One region of the Paenibacillus sp. FSL W8-0426 genome, then DNA from elsewhere that is predicted to be linked to it. Evidence: riboswitches for the same ligand, from Rfam matches in the RefSeq annotation. Region 1 holds a riboswitch; the other holds the start of a gene.

The links. A riboswitch is a leader RNA that binds a small molecule or an ion and turns the genes downstream of it on or off. The one in region 1 is predicted to bind cyclic di-AMP.
Region 2: it holds a riboswitch for cyclic di-AMP, as region 1 does, so the genes downstream of both, MKY59_RS17940 (3D domain-containing protein) here and MKY59_RS00525 (C40 family peptidase) in region 1, are expected to answer to the same signal.

What each region holds. Positions count from the first base shown of each region.
Region 1 is NZ_CP150203.1:107,432-112,010, reverse strand. Features, by position in the region: gene MKY59_RS00535 (M1 family metallopeptidase) at 1-1,215, shown strand, start outside; gene MKY59_RS00530 (hypothetical protein) at 1,226-2,068, shown strand; cyclic di-AMP (ydaO/yuaA leader) riboswitch at 2,320-2,457, shown strand; gene MKY59_RS00525 (C40 family peptidase) at 2,477-2,932, shown strand; gene MKY59_RS00520 (GNAT family N-acetyltransferase) at 3,211-3,663, shown strand; gene MKY59_RS00515 (cytochrome c) at 3,854-4,210, shown strand; gene rbsK (ribokinase) at 4,343-4,579, opposite strand, start outside.
Region 2 is NZ_CP150203.1:4,027,337-4,031,915, forward strand. Features, by position in the region: gene MKY59_RS17925 (PspA/IM30 family protein) at 1-588, opposite strand, end outside; gene MKY59_RS17930 (hypothetical protein) at 693-1,061, opposite strand; gene MKY59_RS17935 (polysaccharide deacetylase family protein) at 1,213-2,028, shown strand; gene MKY59_RS17940 (3D domain-containing protein) at 2,091-2,753, opposite strand; cyclic di-AMP (ydaO/yuaA leader) riboswitch at 2,763-2,958, opposite strand; gene MKY59_RS17945 (amino acid ABC transporter ATP-binding protein) at 3,194-3,916, opposite strand; gene MKY59_RS17950 (ABC transporter substrate-binding protein/permease) at 3,903-4,579, opposite strand, start outside.

The DNA of each region.
Region 1 (4,579 bases):
CGCATTCGGGTACCGGAGAAATACAAGGTGGCAGCCACAGGTTTCCCAACCAGACCCTCTGTCGTAAAAAACGGAGAAAAAATCTATCAATTCTATGCCGACGACGTGCATGATTTTGCCTGGGCCGCCTCACCGGACTTCGTCTATGCCGAAGAGCCCTTCTCCGCACCCAACGTGCCTGGCGTGCGCATCAAGCTATATTTGGATCCTGCCCATGAGGACTTGAAAGAACGTTATTTCTATGCAGCCAAAGCCGCATTGACTAATTACAGCAAATGGTTCGGGCGTTACCCTTACTCCACATTATCCATCGTGGTTCCTCCGAAAGCCGGTAACGGTGCCGGCGGCATGGAGTATCCAACGCTCGTTACAGCGTTTGGCGCGGACGATACGTCCCCGGGTTATGATCTGGAACGCACCGTTGTGCACGAGATTGGGCATCAGTATTTTTACGGTATGGTCGCAAGCAACGAATTCGAGGAGGCTTGGTTGGATGAGGGCTTCACCTCCTATGCCGAGGATAAGGTGATGGAACTGGAATACGGCCTTATTCCCAACCTGCCTGTACAAGCTGGTCTCATTACCTCCCCTGCACCGCTTACGCAAGAGTCGTGGAAGTTCGATTCGCAGAATGACTACGCCTCCAACGTGTATACGCGCGGCAAACTCGTGCTTCTCGGCATCGAACAGCAGGTCGGCGCCAAAACGATGGAACGCATTCTTTCGACCTACGTCAAAAAGTACCGGTTCAAACATCCTTCCTCCACGGATTTTCAGAGGGTGGTGGAACAGGTCACGCGAGCCTCGTGGTCCGAATATTTCAACCAGTACGTATACGGCAGCGGCATGGCCGACTTCGCGGTTGAAAAAATCTCGGTGAAACCCGTGCAAAAGGAAGGTAACACCTGGTATGAATCGTCTATCACGGTCCAGAAAAAAGGCAGTGATTACAAGGGCGTGCCCGTTCGGATCGTGTTTGAAGACGGCCACGTCGTGAACAAGCAATGGGATGGACGGGAAGAGCGGATTACTTACCGTCTCACTTATTCTTCTCCCGTCTCCTGGGCCATGACCGACCCGCTGTACAGCATGGTGCTGGAGAACCGGCATATGAACAATTTTTTAAAAGCCGGCCTGGATGAGCCCGTCCAATTCCGCTGGAGCCTGGGCGCAACCAAACTAATAGAAGCCATTTTCGGAGGTCTGACATGGTGAGGTGGAAACAGTGAAAGCTAAAATACGCGAAGGCTGGTTTCTCGTCCGCCAGCACATGTTCATTGCCGCGCTTTTATTCTTGTATCAATTGGTCTGGGGTTACTTCCTGTTCCGGATGGTACAGTCGGCAGTCGTGCCGCTCCTGCGGCGCTATCCCGAGCCTGAAGCGGGCGAACTCAGCACATTATTGTTCAAAATGGAAAGCCAGCTCAGCCTGTCTGCCCATCCGGAAGTACATCGATACCTTTGGATTCTGGGGGCCATGCTGCTCTTGCGGATGCTAATCAGCCCCCTGATCCATGCCGGCCTGATGTACTCGCTGCAGCATTTCGAGCAAACGGATGAACGTATCCCGTTTGTGAAAGGCATTCGCCAGCTTTGGAAGCCGATCCTGCTCCTGCAAACGATCCGAACCTTGCTCATCTTGTTGCCCGGCTACTGGCTTCTGCCAAAGCTGTATGCCATTCTGATGGACGGGTTCCATTCACTCGCCCTGCTGATGCCCGGGATTCCTTATATCGCCGGCTGGATCGTCTATGGCTGGATCGTGCATCATGCCTTGTTGTACATGCAGTTCGGGGTCTCGGCTCCAGAAAGCCATGAACCGATAAAAAGCGCGTTCCACGCGCTGTGGATCGCGCTCCGGAGCATTATGACCGTGACGGGAATTGCCCTTATTCTCGGTGTTTTCCACCTGCTCCTCTTCGGCGCATTCACCTCGTTCTCCTGGTGGTTGACCGGTCTTGCCGGACTGATCCTGCAGCAAACCTATCCGCTTGCACGCTGCATCCTCAGCCTGTGGAAAATATGCGCTCATTTTCGTCTTTGGCAATCCAAGCTCGCCAAACATTAAGTCAGGGGTTGGCGAGCAAATTTGTTACCATCTCCATGTTAACTTTTATTTATAAAAACGCTTTAAAATCAGCAATCCCCGACCTTTCCCCGTCTAAGGTCGGGGATTTTTTTGCTAAATTTGCTGTTAAACGTTGCCAAACAGGTACACCTCTGTTACAATATTCCCAGTGATCTTTTAGTAACAACTTTGTAATCTTTAACTTCATAATTGTAACTACTTAAAATTGTCATATTGATTTCACAGGTGCACATCATGATAAGCCAAATTCCTGGCACCTGGGAAGCGGGGGAACCAGTTATGGGTGAATTGATCTTGCTACAGAGGGATCATAGGGGACCTTCAACCGAATCCTTAAGCTAACCTCGCAGGCGTTGGAAGGGGAAAAATCTTTTGTTTAAGAAGAAAATCACCGCAGCTGTACTCAGCCTAACATTCGCACTATCGCTTGGGGCAGGAAGCGCATTCGCAGATTCTAAAATGGATGAAGTCATTGATTCGGCAATGGGAACTACATATAAAAGCGGTGGAACAACCCTTAGCGGTTTCGATTGCTCAGGGTTCACGCGTTATGTATTCGACAAGCTGGGCATTGATTTGGCACGTCAATCAAGCGCTCAATACGAAATGGGCGATTCGGTATCCCGCATGGAAATGAGACCAGGCGATCTGGTATTCTTTAACACGACAGGTAAAGGCGTTTCCCACGTTGGCATCTTTGTCGGCGAAGGCAAATTCGCACATTCTTCTTCATCAAAAGGTGTAACTATCAGTTCCCTGAGCGAAAACTATTGGGCTGACCGTTATATCGGCGCCAAACGCATTATGAGCACGGACGCATATGAGACGCTTGCACTCGACTAAGGACAAGCTAGGCAACGTCATACTGTAACGAAGCTTGAACAAAAACCGTTGGCATCATTCTCCGCAGGAATGATCCCAGCGGTTTTTTGCATGCGTCCGTGCCCTTATGATGATTTTACCCATCCTGTTATAATATAAACGGCGAATGGCGTATTATGAATATATATAACGGAATAGACAGGACTTTTGTTTCACTTTTTTCAAAGCTTGTCCTGTTTCGCATCAGGAAAGGAGGCACGGTGGTGTACGAAGGTTCAACCACATTCAACGTTATTCCGATGCAGGAAGAACACGGCGAACAGATCTGCAGTTGGGCATATGATCCCCCGTACAACATCTATGGGTTCCTTCCTTGGGAACAGATGAAGGCGCTTGAGATCGAATTTGGGGATGATCGGCTAAGACGAGAACAATATGTCGCCGTCCTCACGGAGCATGGCGAATTAGCGGGATTCGCGCAATACTTTCCGCTGGAAGGCGTAACGCGCATTGGTCTCGGGATGAGGCCGGAGCGCTGCGGACAGGGCCAGGGCATGGAGTTCGTGGCAGCCATCGTCCAGGAGGCCCGGCGCCGCAATCCTGAAAATGAAATCGATCTGGAGGTGCTGACCTGGAATCATCGGGCCATTCGGGTGTATCAAAGGGCAGGATTTGCGATTCACGACACCTATGAACGAATGACGCCGGAAGGAATGAAGCTTTTTCACTGCATGGTTTATGAAGGCTTTTAATTCTACCGGACGGCCGCCTCTCTATTAGTCGGTTGAATTGATGATATGTGAACCAGCATCGCAAATCCTGCAAAGGTGTAATTGGTTATGATAATTTCCACAAAATGCTATGCTGTCCCACCCGGTTCCGGTATAATGAGATGGACAGTTGGAGTAAGATGATCTTTCATTCTGGAGGGGGACTTAAGGGATGCACAAATGGATCATGAGCGGAATATTTTTTGCAGCATGCGCGTTGGCAATCGTGTTAATGTTTACGCTTCCAGGGAAAGAGGAGGTGGCTGAGGAGGCCAAACCCACCATGCCGGAAGTCACGATGGACGCTGCCCAAGCGGAGGCGACCGTCAAAGCCAACTGTATCTCCTGTCATGGAGATCAGCTTCAAGGCGCCGTTGGCCCCAATCTGCAAAAGATCGGAAGCCAGGACGACGTGGACAAAATCTACTCCGTCATTCTCAAGGGCAAAGGCGGCATGCCTTCCTTCAAAGGCAAGCTGAAAGAAGAGGAAATCGCCAACATTGCGATGTGGTTGTCGGAGAAGAAATAATACGCAAGCATGGCCCTTCGCATGGGGTGCACATGCAGAAAGGCTCACGGCCCTCTATTGAAGGATCGTGAGCCTTTTTCCATTGCAAACCATAGGCAGCACGGCTGCTGCAGCGCCAAGCCTTGTAGAAGGCTATTTGGACGTTCGCTCCGCGAGGAATGCCTCTACCTCGCGTGCCGTCGGCATCCCGGACTGGGCGCCGAGCTTGGTCACCGACAACGCTGCCGCGCCCATGGCGAAGCCTACGGCCGCGTCCAGCGTTTCGCCGCGCGCCAGGGCTACCGCCAGCGCGCCGTTGAAGCAATCGCCGGCGCCGGTCGTGTCGACGGCGCTCACGGCATAGCCGGGCGCACGGCATGCGCCGGCTTG
Region 2 (4,579 bases), 3.0 Mb from region 1:
ATCGAGCGATTTGCCTTTGGATGACATTTCATTGCTGGCTTCGGCTTGAGCTTCCATTTGCAGCATTTTTTCTTCCATGCGTTTCATGCCGGCGCTCGCCGTATCGGAACTGAACCCGTTAAGAGCCTTGTTGATTTCAGTCTGCGCCTTGGCTGCGTTATAACGAGCAACGAGGGTTTCGCGTTTGTTTTTCATCTGTGTCAGCTGTTTGCGCATCTCATCCAGTTTGCCGCGCAGATTGTCGGCTGCCGCCTTGTTCTGGTCGTAGCTGACTTTGTATTCGGCCATTTTTTCTTCAGCGGCTTTTTTCTCTTCAAGCGCCCGCCGGGCCAGGTCTACGTTCTGGGCGCGTGCTGCGGTATGAGCTTGTTCCTCGCGTTTTTTTACGAGCGCTTCCTGTTCTTCATAAAGCTGTTTGAATTTTTTCTCGATGGCGATCTGGGCTGCAACGGCTTTCTCCGCATCCTCCAGATCCTCTTGCATGTCCCGGATATATTGGTCCGTCATTTTGATTGGATCTTCCGCCTTGTCGATAATAGCGTTAATGTTTGACATCGTTAAATCACGCAATCGTTTGAAAATGGACATTTAATTTTCCTCCTAGTCGATAATACAACCCTGTATATAATTATACATACGTCGCAATCGTCTGTCCGTTTCAATTTTCAATCAAAAATTTGTGAACCGCCGTTTTAGGAATGAACGGCATCGTTCACCAAACCATTCGTATGTTCGGACGGGTTTAAATGTTCATCAAGCAGCCTTTCCGCAGTCTGCACAATTTCGTCGATTTGCATGCGCGTAATGCCATTGTAATGAATGCCCATAATGACGGTTACGGTCGTTCTGAGATGCTGCGCCGCTTTACGGGCAAGACGCTCGCACAGTTCCTGTTCCTTATGCCCCGGAATGTGCATGACCGAACCGTTAATGCGTTCCCCATCCGGATAATATGTGGCGACTGCACCGATATGCGCTTTTCCTCCTGTCACCAATAATACGCGGTCATCCCCGGTTTGAATTGCTTGAAGCTTCATCGTTTTCAAATCGAACTCATTCATCTGCGTCCACCCAACCTTCATGTTTTATGTATTTGCTGGAATTATGAGCCTCATTCGTCGCAAAGACAATGAAACACTTCACATCCCGCATAAACCATTGCGATCCCGGGAATACCAAAAAAGAACGCATTCTTGAAAGGAGGCTGCTGTCATGCGTGTTCGCCTCAACGTGGCCATTGGGATCGTCTGCATGCTGCTTTGCGTTAGTTTCTCTCCCTTACGACCTGCCGCGGCAATGGGGGATCATTCGGTGCCTTCAGGGGAGTCCAAGGAAACCATCCATTCGTCGGAGGAAGAACAGCTGACTCTGGGACAGCTTCGGCGAAAATATGCAGATACTTTCAAGACCAACGGTCCGTCGACCAAACGGGTCGCTTTAACTTTTGACGATGTGCCTGATCCTCGATTCACGCCTCAAGTGTTGGATGTTTTAAAAGAACATCATGTACGGGCTACTTTTTTCATCGTAGGCAACCGTGCTGAGAAACATCCTGACCTGGTCAAACGCATCGTGAAAGAAGGGCATGTCGTCGGCAATCACAGTTACAATCACCCCCAATTCAGCAAATTGTCCATGAGCGCATTCCGCAAACAGATTTTGCGAACCGGGGAAATCATACAGAGACTGACAGGATATACTCCAAAAATGATTCGTCCTCCGTACGGGGATATTAATGAAGAGCAGCTCAAATGGGCAGCAAGGAACCACTACAGCATCGTAAACTGGAACGTGGATTCATTGGATTGGAAGGGCATCCCCAAAGAAAAGGTCAAAGAAAACATATTATCTGCCGTCAAACCCGGCTCCATTATTCTTCAACATGCCGGTGGCGGCGTCGGGACCAATCTCAGCGGGACGGTAGAGGCATTGCCGGAGGTGATCACGGAGCTGCAAAAAAGAGGATACAAATTGGTCACTTTAGATGAAATGCTGCAAATGCCCAAAAACAGAAAAACCGTAAAATGACCGGATGCAAAAAGGTGTTCGCTTCACTCACGCTTCGTGATTGAACGAACACCTTCGTCGATTTATTTCAAAATAAAGAGTTTCACATCCTGAAACCCGAATGAACTCACGGATTGTTTGCTTCCGGGGATGAAAATATCAATGCGGTTTCCTTTGATGGCAGAACCCGTATCACGCGCCGTAGCCACAAAAGCCTGTTTAGGCAATCCCGGATGGCTGTGTCCAGTCACCAACACTTTGGTTCCGAGCGGGATGATCTTAGGATCTACCGCGATGGTACCGAGCTCAAGGTCGTTGCCGAAATAATCAACAGATCCCCACTTCCCGTTCTCGGAAGGGTCCGCCGAATACCCTGTAGCGACAACGTTCAATGTCTTGCTGTAATCAAACGTTTTGCCCCACGCCTCTACGACTTTGTCTTCATTGTTTACGTCCAGACTGGCAGCAGTTACTGCATTGGCCTGAACTTTCGATGCTGAAGCTGCAGCGGATGCGGTGCTTGTTTTGCCCGGAATGTTGATTTTCACCCCGTCATAGATATTGTACGCGGAGATGCCCGTATTGGCCTTCATCAACGTGTCGAGGGCAATGTTGTATTTCTTGGAAAGCGTATAAAAGGTATCTCCTTCTTTGGCCACATGGACGGAATCTGCGTGAGCCGGGACAGCCTGGATCAATACGGCTGCTGCTAACATGGCTGTTGCGGTTTTGACGATGCGTTTCATCGAATTAAGTCTACCTCCCTTATTATGCCTGCGAAGTTAGTTGTCGGATTCGGATGGAGGAGACCACCCTATAGGTATAGATTTACACGTATTGCTTATGTACGCCCTAATTCACCCCAAGCAGCTGCAAGGATGCGACTGCCCCTCTACTGCATCATTACTTCCCCCGCACCTTCCGTTAAGAAAGTTTCGGCACGACTAATATATCACAATATTGTAACCATGGTGCCTAGTAATTGTTACCAATCTGCAATCGCTTCCCCTTGTAATTCAGCGTATGTCCCTTGTTTCATGGGAATCCGGGGTTTCGAATGGTCGCTCGTTCCCGCTTAGATGGTAACAGAAAAGTTACTTTTTCAATCCATAGCGCACCAATCCAAGCAAAAAACCATGCCTCCTTAAACAGCAGGCATGGTTTATCTTGATACTCCAATGATCGGCTAAAGAACCTTTGCCAAAAAATCGCGGGTACGTGCATGTTTGGGTGCACCGAACACTTCTGAAGGCGTTCCGTCTTCTACGATCACTCCGCCGTCCATGAACAAAATGCGATCCCCAACTTCGCGGGCAAAGCCCATCTCATGGGTTACGATGACCATGGTCATGCCGCCTTCGGCAAGTCGTTTCATGACATCCAGCACCTCGCCGACCATTTCCGGATCAAGCGCGGAGGTCGGCTCATCGAACAGCATAACGTGCGGCTGCATGGCGAGCGCCCGGGCAATGGCGATACGCTGCTTCTGTCCGCCTGACAATTGGCTTGGATAAGCATTCTTTTTGTCGTAAAGGCCCACCGTTCTCAGCAAATCCTCCGCAATCTTGGTTGCTTCCTGGACGGATTGTTTCTTCACCTTGATCGGGGCGATTGTCACGTTCTGCAGCACCGTTTTGTGCGGAAACAGATTAAAATGCTGGAAGACCATGCCCATTTTTTCACGGGTTGCGTTAATGTTGTGTTTAGGGTCGGTGATGGATACCCCTTCAAAATTGATTTCGCCTGAAGTCGGTTGCTCCAGCAGGTTCAAGCAGCGCAAAAACGTACTTTTCCCCGAGCCCGAAGGTCCGATGACCACCACGACTTCTCCTTTTCCGATCGTTACGTCGATGCCTTTCAGCACTTCGTTTTTTCCGTAAGATTTATGCAGTTGTTTAACGTCGATCACTTGCACTCAACTTCCTTTCCAGTCGTCCCAACAGCTTGGACAAAATGAATGTCAGCACGAAGTAAATGGCTGCGGCGATCAGGAATGGATTCAAGCCCTGATACGTAATGTTTTTGACCACGCTGGCCTGATACATGATATCGACCATACCGATCACCGAAATGATGGACGATTCCTTGATAATGGTAACAAACTCGTTACCGATCGCCGGAAGGACCGCTTTGAAGGCCTGCGGCAGGACAATAAAGCGCATCGCTGCAGCTTTGCCCATCCCCAAAGACCGAGCCGCTTCCATCTGTCCGCGGTCCACGCCTTGAATACCTGCGCGGAAGATTTCCGCCAAGTAAGCACCGCTGTTGATGGACAACGTAATAATCCCTGCCTGAAGCGGCGAGAAGTTAATGCTTAAGGTCAAAGCCAGGCCGTAATAAATGATCATCAACTGGACCAGCATCGGGGTTCCACGGATCAATTCGACGTATGCCGTACCGATCCAGCGCAGGATGGCTGCGTCATGGAGACGGAACCAACAGATGATCAGACCGATGATGACACCGAAAATGACGCCAAGCGCAGACAACAGCAAGGTATAGCCCACACCTGTTGCATAAAAGCTTTTGTATTGCCAGAACACTTCCAGAATATTCGGTGTTTTGGTTTCTT